DNA from 2 places in the Peribacillus sp. B65 genome. Region 1 is predicted to be linked to the other one. Evidence: riboswitches for the same ligand, from Rfam matches in the RefSeq annotation. Region 1 holds a riboswitch; the other holds the start of a gene.
What was found. A riboswitch is a leader RNA that binds a small molecule or an ion and turns the genes downstream of it on or off. The one in region 1 is predicted to bind S-adenosylmethionine.

Region 1 (7,539 bases):
CAATGTGGGCAGACAAGACCAGCTTTAAGCTTTTGTTCCTGGATTTCATCAATTGCACGAATAGGAGTCGACATCGGTTTCGTTCGAGACTGCAAGAAATATACAAGTTCCTGTTTACCGCTTTCAGTTAATGCTTCGGCGAGCTTCTTTACTTATTTAAAATGGCCTATATAAAAATAACAATCCCTTTGTTTGTCTAACCGAAGGCTGAAGAACCAAATACAAAATGCCCCTCCCGATAGGGAAGAGCTTTAATGAATACGCAATGCCGTATATTCAATTTGCTATGACTTTTGCAAGGCAGGGCGTCCGGGGCCACACCGTTTCCCACAAAACTGAAAACGCTGCCAAATTGTAATGGTAAACGAAGGTAGCTTTTCACTCCTTATCGAAGAAAATCAACAAATTTAGACACCCCTATTTTGTTGAATCGCTTGTTTTTCCTGACTAGCCATAAATTTCTTGCCATATCTATTCTGGAAATATCCACTTCCCGCAAAAAGCCTTGCTCCAATTCCCTGGCCACTGTCAACCTTGGCAAAATGCTGATTCCAAGTCCTGCTTCAACCGCACTTTTTATCGCTTGTGTACTGCCAATCTCCATGTAGCTTTCTATTTTTTCTAAAACCCCATGCTCCCTTAGCATGTTTTCTACGATAAGCCGTGTTCCGGAAATGGATTCACGCCAAATCATCCTTTCATTTCCCAATTCATCTAGCTGAATTTCTTTTCTGTCTTTCCATGGGTGGTCGGATGGACATACCAATATCAATTCGTCTTCGGCGAACTTGTCTACAATAAAATCGGTGTTTTCCACAAGTCCTTCCACCAAGGCCAAATCAATGACATCGTTTGAAAGATCCTCCAGAACCCGGGGGGTATTTTTTATCGTCAATGTCACTTTTATTTCTGGCTGCTGTTTTTTAAATCTCCCAAGCAAGCTCGGCAACAAATACTCGCCGATAGTCAAGGAAGCCCCTACTATTAGATTGGCATTGTACTTCCCCGTCGATTGCTGAATCACTTCTTTTGAATGGTTGAAGTCATTTACTATGGCTTTTGCAAAAGGGTATAACAGCTTTCCTGCTTCTGTAACTCTCAGCCTTCCTTCCTCACGGTCGAATAACAAAGTGTTATAATAATTTTCCAGTTGATGGATCTGCCGTGTTACAGCGGGCTGAGATAGGAAACTTAACCTCGCCGCCTGGCTTAAACTTCCTTCATCCACCACTAAACAAAACATTTTCAGATTTTCCAATTTCAAGAAAACGACCTCCATGTTTTTAGATAGTTTATTAAAATGATAGCATCATTAGGTAAATGGTGAAATGAAAATAGTGTGATACATTCTGAGGCTATTCAATTATTGGCGGCATTCTTTATAAAACGGATAAATCTTCTGGGTATAACGTTTTGTTATACCCGATGATTTTGTTGCAATTTACCCATCCCTTTTTCTTTGATATGTTAATGATAAGTATTAAACAAAGCATGCAAAGGAAGTGACTGATGTCAATGAAAGGACAATGGAAAACACTATTCCAATTATTTTGGACCTTTTTTAAAATAGCACCTGTCACATTCGGAGGCGGGTTTGCGATGATCCCCTTAATCGAAAAAGAAGTGGTCGAAAAAAGAAAATGGATGAAAAGCGAAGAAGTTACGGATGTTTTTGCTTTATCTCAGTCCGTACCGGGAGCTGTCGCCATTAACTCCGCCACCTTTATCGGCCATCGAATTGCCGGAATGAAGGGGGCAATGGCAGCCATGATCGGTGTTTCATTACCTACCTTTTTAATTGTTCTGCTCCTAGGCATTTTGTATTTTTTCATTCAGGATAATCCGAAGGTAGAATCCGCATTCATATCGATCAGAGCTTCCATAGTAGCCATCATCGCCTATGCGGCTATCAAGATAGGAAAAACGGCTGTTGTAGACAAAACAACTTTCTGTATTTTAATAGTAGGAATTCCAGTCCTTTTCTTTCTGCACCCTGTGATGGTTATATTAGCAGGAGCTTTTGCTGGTATTGTGACCATCTCCATTAAGAGAAAATTAGGTTACGATGTCAAGTTGGACAGAAAGGATATAGGAAATGAAGAAAATGATTTCGAACCTTTCATGGGTGCTGGCATATAGGTATATCAAAAAAGGGTCTAACTAATTTTCAAGAAAGTGTGTGATGGAATGATGGAATTGTGGGAGTTGTTTAGCACCTTCTTTATTATCGGCTTTGTATCGTTTGGAGGCGGATACGCCATGATTCCCGTAATAGAATCGGAAGTCTCACAGCATGGATGGATGACGACTCAGCAATTTACTGATATCATCGCGATTTCCGGTATGTCCCCAGGACCTGTCACTGCCAATAGTGCCATTCTTGTTGGCTATTCTACTGCTGGATTTGCAGGGGCCATATCATCTGCTTTCGGAATCTTACTTCCTGCTATTATATTCGTAACCGTTATAGCCACCTTCTTCAGCAAATTGAATCATTACCCAGTTGTTCAATCCATGTTCTATGGACTAAGACCCATTGTCACTAGTTTAATCCTCTTTGCAGCAATCAGCTTTGCACTTTCCAATAATATGATAGCGCTGAACTTTTCTTGGCATGCGATAAGCTTATTACTCGTTTTTGGATTATCGTTATTTGCCCTAATGAAATTACGCTGGCACCCAGCCTATGTAATTATCCTTTCCGGTTTAGTTGGTGTTGTCCTCTATTCATGACAGGTGTCGCACACACAACCATCATTAATTTGGACCGGAATTAAGCAGAAAAATTGAAGAATGATTGATACTATATAAATGGGAGAAAACTTGATAATGTTTATGTATTTACCATACAAAAAACACCCTGTATCCAATGATTCAGGGTGTTCAGACTGTAGACAAACTCGATGAAATTTTAGGGGTTTGTACAATTTGAACGTTGATTTCCCCTCCAGGCACTCGCTTTCCGCGGGCGGTCCGGGAGCCTCCTCGGCGCCTTTGCGCCTGCGGGGTCTCCCCTGGACTCGCTTTTCCCGCAGGAGTCTCGCACACCCGCTCCAATCAACTTTGTTTTAACTTTTAGTTCTTTGATCCATTATTTCCCGGCTGAAACCGTGGAAAACCAATCAAGATGGCAATGACGCCACAAAATCCAATTAGTATTGGGTAATATGAATACTGCAAGATGCTTATCGGAGAAATCTTTGCTACCCCTGCTGCAACAAGCAGTTGTGCTCCATATGGTATCAACCCTTGGATACAACATGCAAATATGTCAAGCAAGCTCGCTGATTTACGCGGATCAATCCCATACTTTTCAGCGATATTTTTGGCAAGTGGCCCGGCAATGATAATCGAAATCGTGTTATTTGCCGTTGAAAGGTTTGTCAAACCAACAAGCCCTGCAATGCTGAATTCCGCCCCTTTTTTTGATTTGCTATTTCGGGTCACTAGGTGGAGTAGATAATCGATGCCACCATTATGTTTGATAACAGCTACCATACCTGCAATTAAAATGGCAAGGAAGGAGATTTCATACATTCCCGCCATTCCTTCTCCAACTTTTTGAATGACACCCAACGGTTTATAACTTCCATCAGCCAAGCCGATAATTCCGGCAAATACGATTCCGATGGAAAGGACCAGGAACACATTGACTCCTGCCAATGCAGTGATCAATACGCAAAGATATGGAAGAATCTTCACCCAATTATAAGAATGTTGGGAGATGTCAGCTTGTTCACCCATTGTTAAAATTCCAAGGATGGCACATGTGATGATGGCCGCAGGTAAAACGATGAAAAAATTCACCTTAAACTTATCCTTCATTTTCGTTCCCTGAGTTCGAACTGCAGCGATTGTCGTATCTGAAATGAAGGAAAGGTTATCCCCAAACATCGCACCACCAATAACGGCCGCCATTGATAGGGCAAGCGAAATATCTGTTTGCTCACTAATCCCGACCCCGATAGGTGCCAATGCAACAATCGTTCCCATGCTTGTCCCCATGGATAAAGAAATAAAACAAGCAATAATGAATATCCCTACCATTAATAGATTTTGCGGAAAAACAGCTAAGGCAAGATTCACTGTTGATTCAACTGCTCCCATGCCATTGGCAACTTCGGCAAAAGCGCCAGCTAAAAGGAAAATGATAACCATTAACATAATATTGGCGTCCCCGGCACCTTTACAGAAGATATCAACCTTATGATTGAATGTCTCTTTCCGATTCATTGCCAATGCAGCTGCCGAAGCAATTGAAATTGCAACAATCACCGGAAATGAATAAAAATCTTTAGTGATGATTCCGGACCCTATAAATAAAATTAAAAATACGACAAATGGGATCAATGCCCATGGATTCCCTTTATTGTTTGCACTCATGATGTACACCTCTTTTTATTTTTCCCGTGACAGGTGTCACAGCTCTTATTCTATTAACAGCTTTCGCAAATAACTCCAATTTGAACCTACCTAATTATCTAGTCTTGGAGCTATAGCAAAAAAACTGGCATAAAAAAGACCCCTTCTATTTTACAACAAGAAGAGGTCTTTTAATTTATAAAAAACACCCTCCTTATCTTTCAGGCAAAAATCAGCCTGCTGGATTTGGCACAGCACTCCATTTAAGTCCGCTGCCGAGACATCTTCGGGCCAGTCCCTCCGTCTCTCTTGATAAGAAGATTACATTATATAATTTATCAAATATTACGATGCCTTCCAGAAAAGTACCACACTGGAAACTTGCTGAAACCATCTGAGTTTGTGAAAGTGACATCGAAAGTCGTTTTGAAAAGCAAATATAACAGTACAGCATTTTGTCTATTTTCGCAAGGGTTAATTTTAAAGTATTTTACATGCACTCCTTACTATTTATAAAGAAATCTTGACATGTGCGGTTAATCAGTTTTTTTCATTTATCGGGACGGAATTCATATAAAAAAGAGGTCTTATGACCTCTCAGCAAATTTGTTGTATTAGGTTAGATGAATTATTTTTGGTCGAATTCACATCAGTCGATACCTCAAAGGCTTCCATCTGTTCCGAATCGAATGACTTTAAATACTGCTGCAGATATGCAGGATCATTATTTGTTGGACTCAACCATTCTTTTTCATCTTCTGGTTTAAGGATGACAGGCATACGATCATGAATGCTGGTCATTAGCTCATTAGGAACGGTTGTTATAACGGAGCATGAATAGACGCTGACGCCTTCAGGAGATTTCCAGGATTCCCAGATACCCGCCATTCCAAATGGAGCATGATTCTTCAGTTTTATTCGCATCGGTATTTTTCTTTCCGGTGTCTTCTTCCATTCATAAAAAGAGTCAGCGATTATCAAGCATCTCTTCTTCTTATACGCATTCCTGAAGCTTGCTTTCTCAGCAATGGTTTCCGCTCTGGCATTGATCATTTTGCAGCCCACTTTTTCGTCTTTTGCCCAGAAAGGAATGAGTCCCCACCGAAGATATCCAAGTCGATTCCTTGCCCCGTCATTAATGACGGAGAGAACGGATTGGGAGGGAGCAATATTGTAGCTGAATTGGTATTCCCCATCAAACGATCCCTGAATATCAAACCGATCTTTTATTTCTTCAATGTCAGTGAAAAGGGTAAAACGTCCACACATACTATCGCCTACCGTATTAGAATTTATTACAGTGTAACAAATCGAACGGACAGGCACAAATCAGCGTTCTAAAATCCTGATGTCGGTAAATGGTTGATTAAATAATTCGCTGGAAATCAAAAGAGTTCCAAGGACTTCTCTTTCATCTTCAGCTTTAATGATTTCCGACAAGATCAAGGTACTGCCATTCCTGACCGTCACTTTATATTCATTCATAAAAAATCCCCCCTAGATGGTTGTTATTATAAACCAAAAACCCACAAGTATCAGTAGTGAACTTTGCAGAGCCATGGTTAATCCTATAACGGGGAGTCAAGCAATGGCCCCGACCATTAACGCGTGTAAAGGAGGCGTAAAAAAGACTGTCCATGAATGATTCACGGACAGCCTGGGTGCTGCCAAAGGACTTAGTTTCAATACTTATAATTGAGCATGGAGATAACATTGAGGAAAGCTGGAAGGACCAAATTGGAATTGCCCTCTTCCATATCCATTCATTATTTAAAATGCAGCAAAACTTCATTTATTAAATGTGCTGCCAATGTTACGGTTTTATTATTTTCGTCCAACGAAGGATTCACTTCCGAAATGTCAAAGGAGAGGATTTTTTCATTCGATACGATATGCCTAATAATCGCACGTACCAATTTCGGATTCAGTCCAAACGGCGATGGAGCACTCACCCCAGGTGCATATGCTGAATCAATGACGTCCGTACATAATGTAAGCATAATGTAGTCATTTTTATTAACGAATTCATCTATCCGCCGCTTTGTTTCATCCATTTCGTTCAATGACAAATCTTCTTCCAATATGTAGTCTACCTTACTCCTCTCAGCGGTTTCAAAAAGTGCCTTTGTATTCCCCTGCTTCTGAATTCCGACACATAAATATCCACAACTTTGGTCTTCGTCCAAAATCTGCTTAAACATCGTTCCTGATGAACTTTCTTTTTCATAGGGCCTCATATCAAAGTGCGCGTCAATATTAATGATCCCCAATCTAGCTTTTGGTCCAATGGATTTCCTAATCCCAAGATAATGGCCATACAGGGTTTCGTGCCCTCCCCCAAGTATGATAGGAATCGCTTTAGTCTCCAATATCCGGTCAACAGCCGATCCCAGTTCGAATTGGGCGGCCTCCATTTCCGTACTTTCACATATTACATCGCCAGCATCCACCAGCTCGGTTTGGGACGGTAAATGACAGGGTAATTTCGCCAAGTATTGCCTAATATGATCAGGCCCCTCTGCAGCACCAATCCTGCCTTTATTCCTTCTGACGCCTTCATCACATTTGAAGCCAATCAACCCAAAGGTCTTTGATGCATTGGAAGAGATGGCTAATTCCGATATCGGAGCCAACCGTACTCTTTGGTGGTATCTGAAGCTGTCCATGTCAGATTGGGAATCAATTCTTCCATTCCAATATTTTGAAGTCGGATTAGTATACATAATTTCTCCTTTATTTAAAAAATTCCGAAATATCTTTTTTAAAAATTATAGATGAGATAATATATAATTACCAATACAAAAATTAAATATATCTATAGTTTAAAGCTATAGAAAGGAGCATAAATGGATCTTCGTCAACTTCGGTATTTCACTACCACCGTCCAGGAAAAGAATTTCTCAAAAGCGGCAAAAATGCTGCATATATCACAACCTTCCCTAAGTAATGCCATAATGAAATTAGAAAATGAAGTTAGTTTACAGCTTTTGGAACGTAATACAAGGGGTCTTGAGCTTACGGAAGCAGGGGGTCTTTTTTATACGAGATCTGTTGACCTGTTAAGAAGATTCGATAATTTGAAAGTGGAACTTAGGGAAATGAAGGATGTTGGAAGCGGAACAGTATCTATAGGTTCCATAGAATCATTCAAATTTTGGTTTCCGAAGATAATCAGGA
Region 2 (7,539 bases), 1.5 Mb from region 1:
GCGTGCAAATAGAAACGGTCCAAAGCCTGGTAATAGAAAGGCAAGCAGGTTGGACACTATGAATAGTCCAAGGGAATACAACATTAATTTTCGTCTGTCTAAACTTGCTGTCAAAGCCATTAGAATGGGTGTACCGATTGCGTAGACAAGGGAGAAAATTGTAATGAGCTGTCCTGCGGCAGCAAGGGTAACTCCAAGAGAATCCGCAATCTTATCCAAAATTCCGGATATGATGAATTCGGATGTTCCTACTAAAAAACTGATTATCGCCAACATGTAAATTTTCCATGTATTAAGCAAAATAGATTCACTCCTCATTAATGATTATCAATTTTATATAAAGACATATCGGAATATGTTAATATGTATGGATAAAAAAATAAACATATCGCGAAATGTCGAACTGTTAGGGGGGGGAAATGAACCCAACCCTCTAAGGTACGGATCAGGTTCATTTTCATACTTCTTCTTTCAAGAAATCAGTAATTTTTGAGATTGCATCTTCATCTCGTTTGTAATACGTAAACTTTCCTATCCGCTCCGTTTTAATCAATCCTGCTCTAAGAAGCATCGAGAGGTATTGAGAGGCCGTGGACTGGGTCATGTTTAATTTTTCCGTAATCTGACTTACGCAAACGCCGGTTTCCTTCATGTCTATTCCCTCATGAGGGGTGAAGTGGAGTTCAGGCGCCTTGAGCCATTGTAAGATTTGCAACCTGGATTCATTGGATAATGCTTTAAATATCTCGATTGTTTTCATACATTTCATTATATCGAGAATTATCGATATGTCAAATAATATTAACATTCATCGTTAATTTCATAAATCAAAACTTGATACCGTTATTCAAAAGAGCCATTAAAGGAATGGAAATGTATTATTGCAAGGACCTAATCGGCTCCCTAATAAGTGCTGCCGATTAGGTTATTCGAATCCTGTAAATCAGTATTAAAGTTTCCGCAAAAAAATCATTCCCACACTTCTTTTGCTACATCAACGACGAATTTCAGCTTTTCCCATTGCTGTTCTTCGGTTAGCTTGTTGCCGTGATGGGTGGAGGCGAAGCCGCATTGAGGGCTTAAGCATAATTGTTCGAGAGCAACGAAGTGCGAGGCTTCTTTAATGCGTGCCTTAACAGCTTCCTTGTCTTCGATTTCCCCATTTTTTGAAGTGACGACCCCCAGTACAACCTGTGCACCGCCATTTGGAATGTATTCCAATGGTTTGAAATCCCCTGAACGTTGATCATCATATTCCAAGAAGAATCCATCCACTTTTTCTTTTGCCAATAAAGTTGGAGCGATACGGGCATAGCTTCCTTCAAACGCCCAAGTCGACTGATAGTTTCCGCGACATAGGTGGGTAGTGACGACAAGGTCTTCTGGTTTGCCTTCCAATGCTCCATTAATGACACGAAGTGCAAGATCAATTAACTGTTCCCTCGTATATTTTCCATCTTTGAACTGGAAATCTGGAGCTGAAAGTCTGGCAATATATACATCATCCAATTGAAGATAACGCACACCTGCTTCATAAAAGGCTTTCAAAGCATGCTGATACGCCTTGATGATATCATTTGCATAATCTTCAATATCAGGGTAGATGTCTTCATTATGAATACCTGCAGCAAATAACTGATTCGGACTGGGAATGGTTTGCTTGGCAACGGCACGTCCGTTCACGATTTTGTTCAATTCAATGAAATCACTAATGAAGGGATGTTCAGGATTGAATGAAACCTTCCCGGTATTGCGAACGTTATATCTCTCTGTTTCCACACCATCGAATGTGAGACCTTTTTCAGTCACATATCCCTCGATGCCATTTAAATGTTCGAGGAAGTCAAAGTGCCACCATGTTCGTCTGAACTCGCCGTCCGTAACAGCCTCTAATCCAACTTCAATTTGTTTATCGACAATCCGTTTGATTTCTTCGGTTTCAATTTCACGAAGGCGCTCTGCTGAAAGGGTACCCTCCCTAAATTGCTTTCTGGCAATATGTAAACGTTCCGGTCTTAATAAACTTCCGACGTGATCGGCCCTGAATGGTGCTTTCGTTAATGTGATTGACATGTTGCATTCCTTCTTTCCTTTTAAAAATAAAAAACCTCTTCTTAAAAAATAAGAAGAGGTGTTGGCAACAAAGCTATATACTCTTCTTATCTTCAAGTTTTTAAACTTCTGGAATTAGCACAGTACATGAATAGTCTGTTGCTGAGGCATCAAAGGGCCAGTCCCTCCACCTCTCTGGATAAGAGTTGTCTATTAAATTAATTATGACTATACAGGTAGTTTTTACAAAGGTCAAGAGTTGGAGGTTGAATATTTAGAATATACCGTTTATTACTCGGACTGAAATGTTAACGGCATCAGGGAATCCGGCATAAGCTTTGAGTGGGGAGGGGAATGCAAGGATGAGTCCATTCAAAAGTGGCATACCGATAACGGTAACTGAAGCCATGGTAGAGAGAATCATAAAAATGAAATCATCTTGTCAGGATATTAAAGTCGAGATTACGCCGAAGCATATTGTGCTTTCCGGAACGATGGAAGTGAAAAAAATGATGTTTAAGAAAAACGTAGCTTTCCGGATTACATTAAAACCGGTTCATGTGGAAAAAAGAACGATTTCATTTGAATTAGTGGAAATGGAACCAGTTGACAGGAATTTCATCAACCAAAGGATATTTAACAGACCGCCATTTTTTGAATTTGAAAAAAGAACGATCAAAATGAATGTTAATGCTTGGAACATCGTGAGAAAAATTCCGGTGGGCACAATTAAATCGTATGAACTTGTCGAAGGTGCATTGATAATGAAACTTTCTTTATGAGTTAAGGGATATTTTACATACAACCTTATCCGCAATCTATAAAGGGAGTGCCAGGTATGTTAGTGTTATTGTGAGATTGTCATGAAAAAAATGTGATTGATAAATCAAGCTCTTTAAAATATACTAAATAACTTGAAGTTTTGAGTTTTTCTGGGAATGAGGAGGATAATGATGGATCAAAAGATTTTGCCTGCTTCAGCAAGCATGAAGGATTTTGAAAGATTTCTAGAAAGTTCCTATGAAATAGGTGTGTTTCTTGATTTGCATATATCACAATTGAAAAATGTAAGTATGATGGCAAAACAACATAATAAGAAAATGATTTATCATGTCGATTTGATCCATGGCATAAGAAGTGATGAGTACGCGACAGAATTCATTTGTCAGGAATATAATCCCTATGGGCTGATTTCGACTAAATCAAGCGTTATATTGAAGGCGAAGCAAAAGGGGGTCATTGCCATCCAGCGAATCTTTTTAATAGACTCACATGCGCTTGAGAAAAGTTATAAGCTGGTGCAGAAAACCAAGCCGGATTATATCGAAGTATTGCCGGGCGCCATGCCATGGATGATAAAAGAAGTGAAGGAACGATTGCAGACACCGATTTTTGCAGGCGGCCTCATACGTACTTCGGATGAAGTCCTGAATGCCCTTGATGCTGGAGCTTCGTCGATCACCACATCCAAAACTGAATTATGGGATATCGTCTAATAGGGGAAAATTGAAAAAAATTACAGAAAAATAGATTAATTTTTCACAAAATATTGACAGCGTTTTCATAACCTAGTATATTTTACAGTACAAGTTAATATATGTGACGGAGACTAGGAGATTCACAACAGATCTATTCATAATTTATTTATGAAGATAGTTCTGCTGTGGATCTCCTTTTATTTGTTGGCAAGGTTTAATAATTTAACAGGGGAGGGGTTTTATCATGACTCCATTTTGGGGAGAAGTGTTAGGCACGATGATATTAGTTGTATTCGGAGCAGGTATTGGGGCTGGTTCATCCTTAAAGGGTTCCTATGCAAAGGATGCCGGATGGATTGTTGTCACGATTGCGTGGGGGTTGGCCGTTACCATGGGGGTTTTTGCAGTAGGGTCCATAAGCGGGGCGCATTTAAACCCGGCGGTCACAGTAGGTTTTGCCATTATTGGAGAATTTCCTTGGAGTGATGTGCCCGGTTACATCGTTGCCCAAATGATTGGCGCAATCCTGGGCGCGACTCTAGTATTCCTGCACTATTTGCCACACTGGAAAGCTACGGATGATCCAGGAGCGAAGCTTGGTGTGTTCGCGACTTCACCTGCGATCCCGCACACATTTTCAAATCTATTAAGTGAGATGATTGGAACTTTCATCCTTGTTCTTGGATTATTATTTATAGGTGCCAATGATTTTACAGAGGGCCTAAACCCATTTGCAGTCGGGTTATTGATTGTCGTGATTGGGATGTCTCTTGGCGGAACGACAGGATACGCCATTAACCCGGCCCGCGATCTGGGGCCGCGCATCGCTCACTTTTTGCTGCCGATACCCGGTAAAGGCAATTCCAATTGGGGCTATTCATGGATTCCGGTCATTGGACCGATAGTTGGGGGTTCACTTGGTGCCGTTTGTTATAAAGCATTTTTTATGGGGGAAATAACAGCAGGATTTTGGTCTGTTTTGGGTGCAAGCCTGGTACTATTGATATTAGCCTATGCTTTTGGTAAAAAACAGTCACATGAATTGGAAAGCAGAAATATCGCCAGTTAAATTAAAAGGAGGGGCATACACAATGGAAAAATACATTTTATCATTAGATCAGGGAACAACTAGTTCGCGGGCGATTTTATTTAACGAAAAGGGGGAAATCGTCCATTCCTCCCAAAAGGAATTCACGCAGCATTTCCCTAAACCAGGCTGGGTCGAGCATAACGCCAATGAGATTTGGGGATCGATCTTGGCGGTGATTGCCGGTGTACTATCTGAATCCGGTGTAAAGCCAGAGCAAATTGCCGGTATCGGGATCACTAATCAGCGTGAAACGGCAGTCGTTTGGGATAAGGAAACAGGTAACCCTGTTTATAATGCGATTGTATGGCAGTCCAGGCAAACAAGTGAAATCTGTGATGATTTGAAGGAAAAGGGACTTAATGATCTATTCCGGGATAAAACGGGATTGTTGATAGATGCCTATTTTTCCGGAACGAAAGTGAAATGGATCCTCGATAATGTAGAAGGGGCACGACAAAAGGCGGATGAAGGAAAGCTGTTATTCGGTACCATCGATACTTGGCTGATCTGGAAGCTATCAGGAGGCAAGGCTCATGTAACGGACTATTCCAATGCATCCCGGACATTGATGTACAATATCCATGAACTGAAATGGGATGAAGAACTGCTCGAGATATTGACTGTTCCAAAGTCGATGCTGCCGGAAGTGAGGCCTTCCTCTGAGGAATATGCACGTACGATCGAATATCATTTCTTCGGCCAATCGATTCCGATTGCAGGGGCAGCCGGTGATCAGCAGGCAGCATTATTCGGCCAAGCCTGCTTTAATGAAGGAATGGCTAAAAATACGTATGGAACAGGCTGTTTCATGCTCATGAATACAGGAGCCAAGGCTGTCAGCTCCGAACACGGACTATTGACGACCCTTGCTTGGGGATTGAATGGGAAGGTCGAATATGCACTGGAAGGCAGTATATTCGTAGCTGGCTCCGCCATCCAATGGCTGCGCGATGGACTGCGGATGCTGCATGATGCCAAGGACAGCGAAGCCTATGCAAAACGGGTGGAAAGTACGGATGGAGTATATGTGGTACCGGCTTTTGTAGGACTTGGAACTCCATATTGGGACAGCGAAGTGCGGGGAGCCGTTTTTGGTTTGACGCGCGGCACATCAAAAGAGCATTTCATTCGTGCCACACTTGAATCACTTGCGTATCAAACGAAGGATGTCCTTGATGCAATGGAGGCGGATTCAGGAATCGAGCTGCAGACATTAAGAGTGGATGGCGGGGCAGTCAAGAATGACTTCTTGATGCAATTCCAAAGCGACTTATTACGTGTGCCCGTCGAGAGGCCTACCATAAACGAAACTACAGCATTAGGTGCTGCATACTTAGCTGGCCTTGCTGTCGGGTATTGGAAGGATCAAGAAGAAATCTCCCGGCAATGGGCGGTAGATAAAACCTTTAAACCATCCATGGAAGAGCAAGATAGTGAAAAATTATATGAAGGCTGGAAAAAAGCTGTACATGCCGCTATGGCGTTTAAATAAAAAACAAGATGTATTCTTTCTCAAATGAGCTGGAGTATGCTATAATGAAATCAAGTTAATAACTCGGCCGGAGAACAGGAGAGACCATGAATGCGTTATCGTTAATTCGATAATGTGCATTTATGGTCTCTTTTTTTGTTTTTAATGGCAGATTAGGGATATTAATATCTATATAAACTATGCGAACAAATGAACCAATTGAATATAAGTACCAAAATTTACGAATTCACGAGTAAACAGTGTGAATTCACGAGTATAAGTGCAGTACTCACGAGTAAACGGCGTAAATTCACGAGTAAAAGTGCAGAATTCACGAGTAAACCGCACGAATTCACCAGTAAACGCAGAATTCGTACAAAAAACAATAGAATGCAATGCTTAAAGGAGGAGTCAGGGATGAGGTTTTCAAATGTATATCGGAAAGAAACGATCGAACTTTTGAAAAAAGTGAAATATGATGTGGTTGTCATTGGTGGGGGAATTACCGGTGCAGGGATTGCCTTGGATGCAGCGACCCGTGGAATGAAAGTGGCTTTGGTTGAAATGCAGGACTTTGCAGCAGGCACTTCAAGCCGCTCGACAAAACTTGTTCATGGCGGATTGCGGTATTTGAAGCAATTTGAAATAAAAATGGTTGCCGAGGTTGGTAAAGAGCGAGAAATCGTTTATGAAAATGGACCGCATGTGACCACGCCGGAATGGATGCTGTTACCGATGCACAAAGGTGGCACCTTCGGGAAATTCAGTACCTCCATTGGACTTCGGGTATATGATTTCCTTGCTGGGGTTAAAAAAGCTGAACGCAGGAAAATGCTTTCTGCGGATGAAACACTAAAAAGGGAGCCCCTCGTTAAGAAAGAGGGACTGAAGGGCGGAGGCTACTATGTTGAATATCGGACAGATGATGCACGTCTTACGATTGAAGTCATGAAGGCGGCTGTCGATAAAGGAGCAACACCGATAAATTATACAAAAGTAGAACAATTGTTATATGAAAATGGTAAGGTGAACGGCGTCCAAGTTGCCGATTTACTTTTAGGTGATGCTTATGAAATATACGCAGACAAAGTCATTAATGCAGCGGGACCGTGGGTGGATTCCATTCGTGAGAAGGACCAATCGAAACAAGGGAAAACGCTGAAGTTATCCAAGGGTGTTCATGTGGTCATCGACCAATCGAAGTTCCCGTTGAAGCAGGCGCTTTATTTTGATACGCCTGATGGCCGGATGATTTTTGCCATCCCGAGAGCCGGTAAAGCTTATGTAGGAACTACGGACACTTTTTATGATGGTGATCCTGCTGTGCCTACCGTTACTTCCGAAGACCGTGCCTATCTATTAAAGTCCATACATTATATGTTTCCGGAAGTGAACATTACGGATGATGATATCGAATCTAGCTGGGCTGGGGTAAGGCCGTTGATTCT

Region 2: another riboswitch for S-adenosylmethionine. It lies ahead of ACSR9O_RS13535 (5-methyltetrahydropteroyltriglutamate--homocysteine S-methyltransferase); the one in region 1 lies ahead of ACSR9O_RS06300 (Na+/H+ antiporter NhaC family protein).

What each region holds. Positions count from the first base shown of each region.
Region 1 is NZ_CP195840.1:1,291,532-1,299,070, reverse strand. Features, by position in the region: partial or broken gene ACSR9O_RS06320 (transposase) at 1-152, opposite strand, end outside; gene ACSR9O_RS06315 (LysR family transcriptional regulator) at 386-1,264, opposite strand; gene ACSR9O_RS06310 (chromate transporter) at 1,510-2,139, shown strand; gene ACSR9O_RS06305 (chromate transporter) at 2,188-2,733, shown strand; gene ACSR9O_RS06300 (Na+/H+ antiporter NhaC family protein) at 3,076-4,383, opposite strand; SAM riboswitch class I at 4,574-4,681, opposite strand; gene ACSR9O_RS06295 (SOS response-associated peptidase) at 4,960-5,631, opposite strand; gene ACSR9O_RS06290 (hypothetical protein) at 5,692-5,847, opposite strand; gene hutG (formimidoylglutamase) at 6,129-7,085, opposite strand; gene ACSR9O_RS06280 (LysR family transcriptional regulator) at 7,209-7,539, shown strand, end outside.
Region 2 is NZ_CP195840.1:2,754,841-2,762,379, forward strand. Features, by position in the region: gene ACSR9O_RS13525 (MFS transporter) at 1-300, opposite strand, end outside; gene ACSR9O_RS13530 (ArsR/SmtB family transcription factor) at 458-760, opposite strand; gene ACSR9O_RS13535 (5-methyltetrahydropteroyltriglutamate--homocysteine S-methyltransferase) at 970-2,073, opposite strand; SAM riboswitch class I at 2,157-2,258, opposite strand; gene ACSR9O_RS13540 (hypothetical protein) at 2,415-2,834, shown strand; gene ACSR9O_RS13545 (glycerol-3-phosphate responsive antiterminator) at 3,006-3,548, shown strand; gene ACSR9O_RS13550 (MIP/aquaporin family protein) at 3,775-4,599, shown strand; gene glpK (glycerol kinase GlpK) at 4,622-6,112, shown strand; gene ACSR9O_RS13560 (glycerol-3-phosphate dehydrogenase/oxidase) at 6,509-7,539, shown strand, end outside.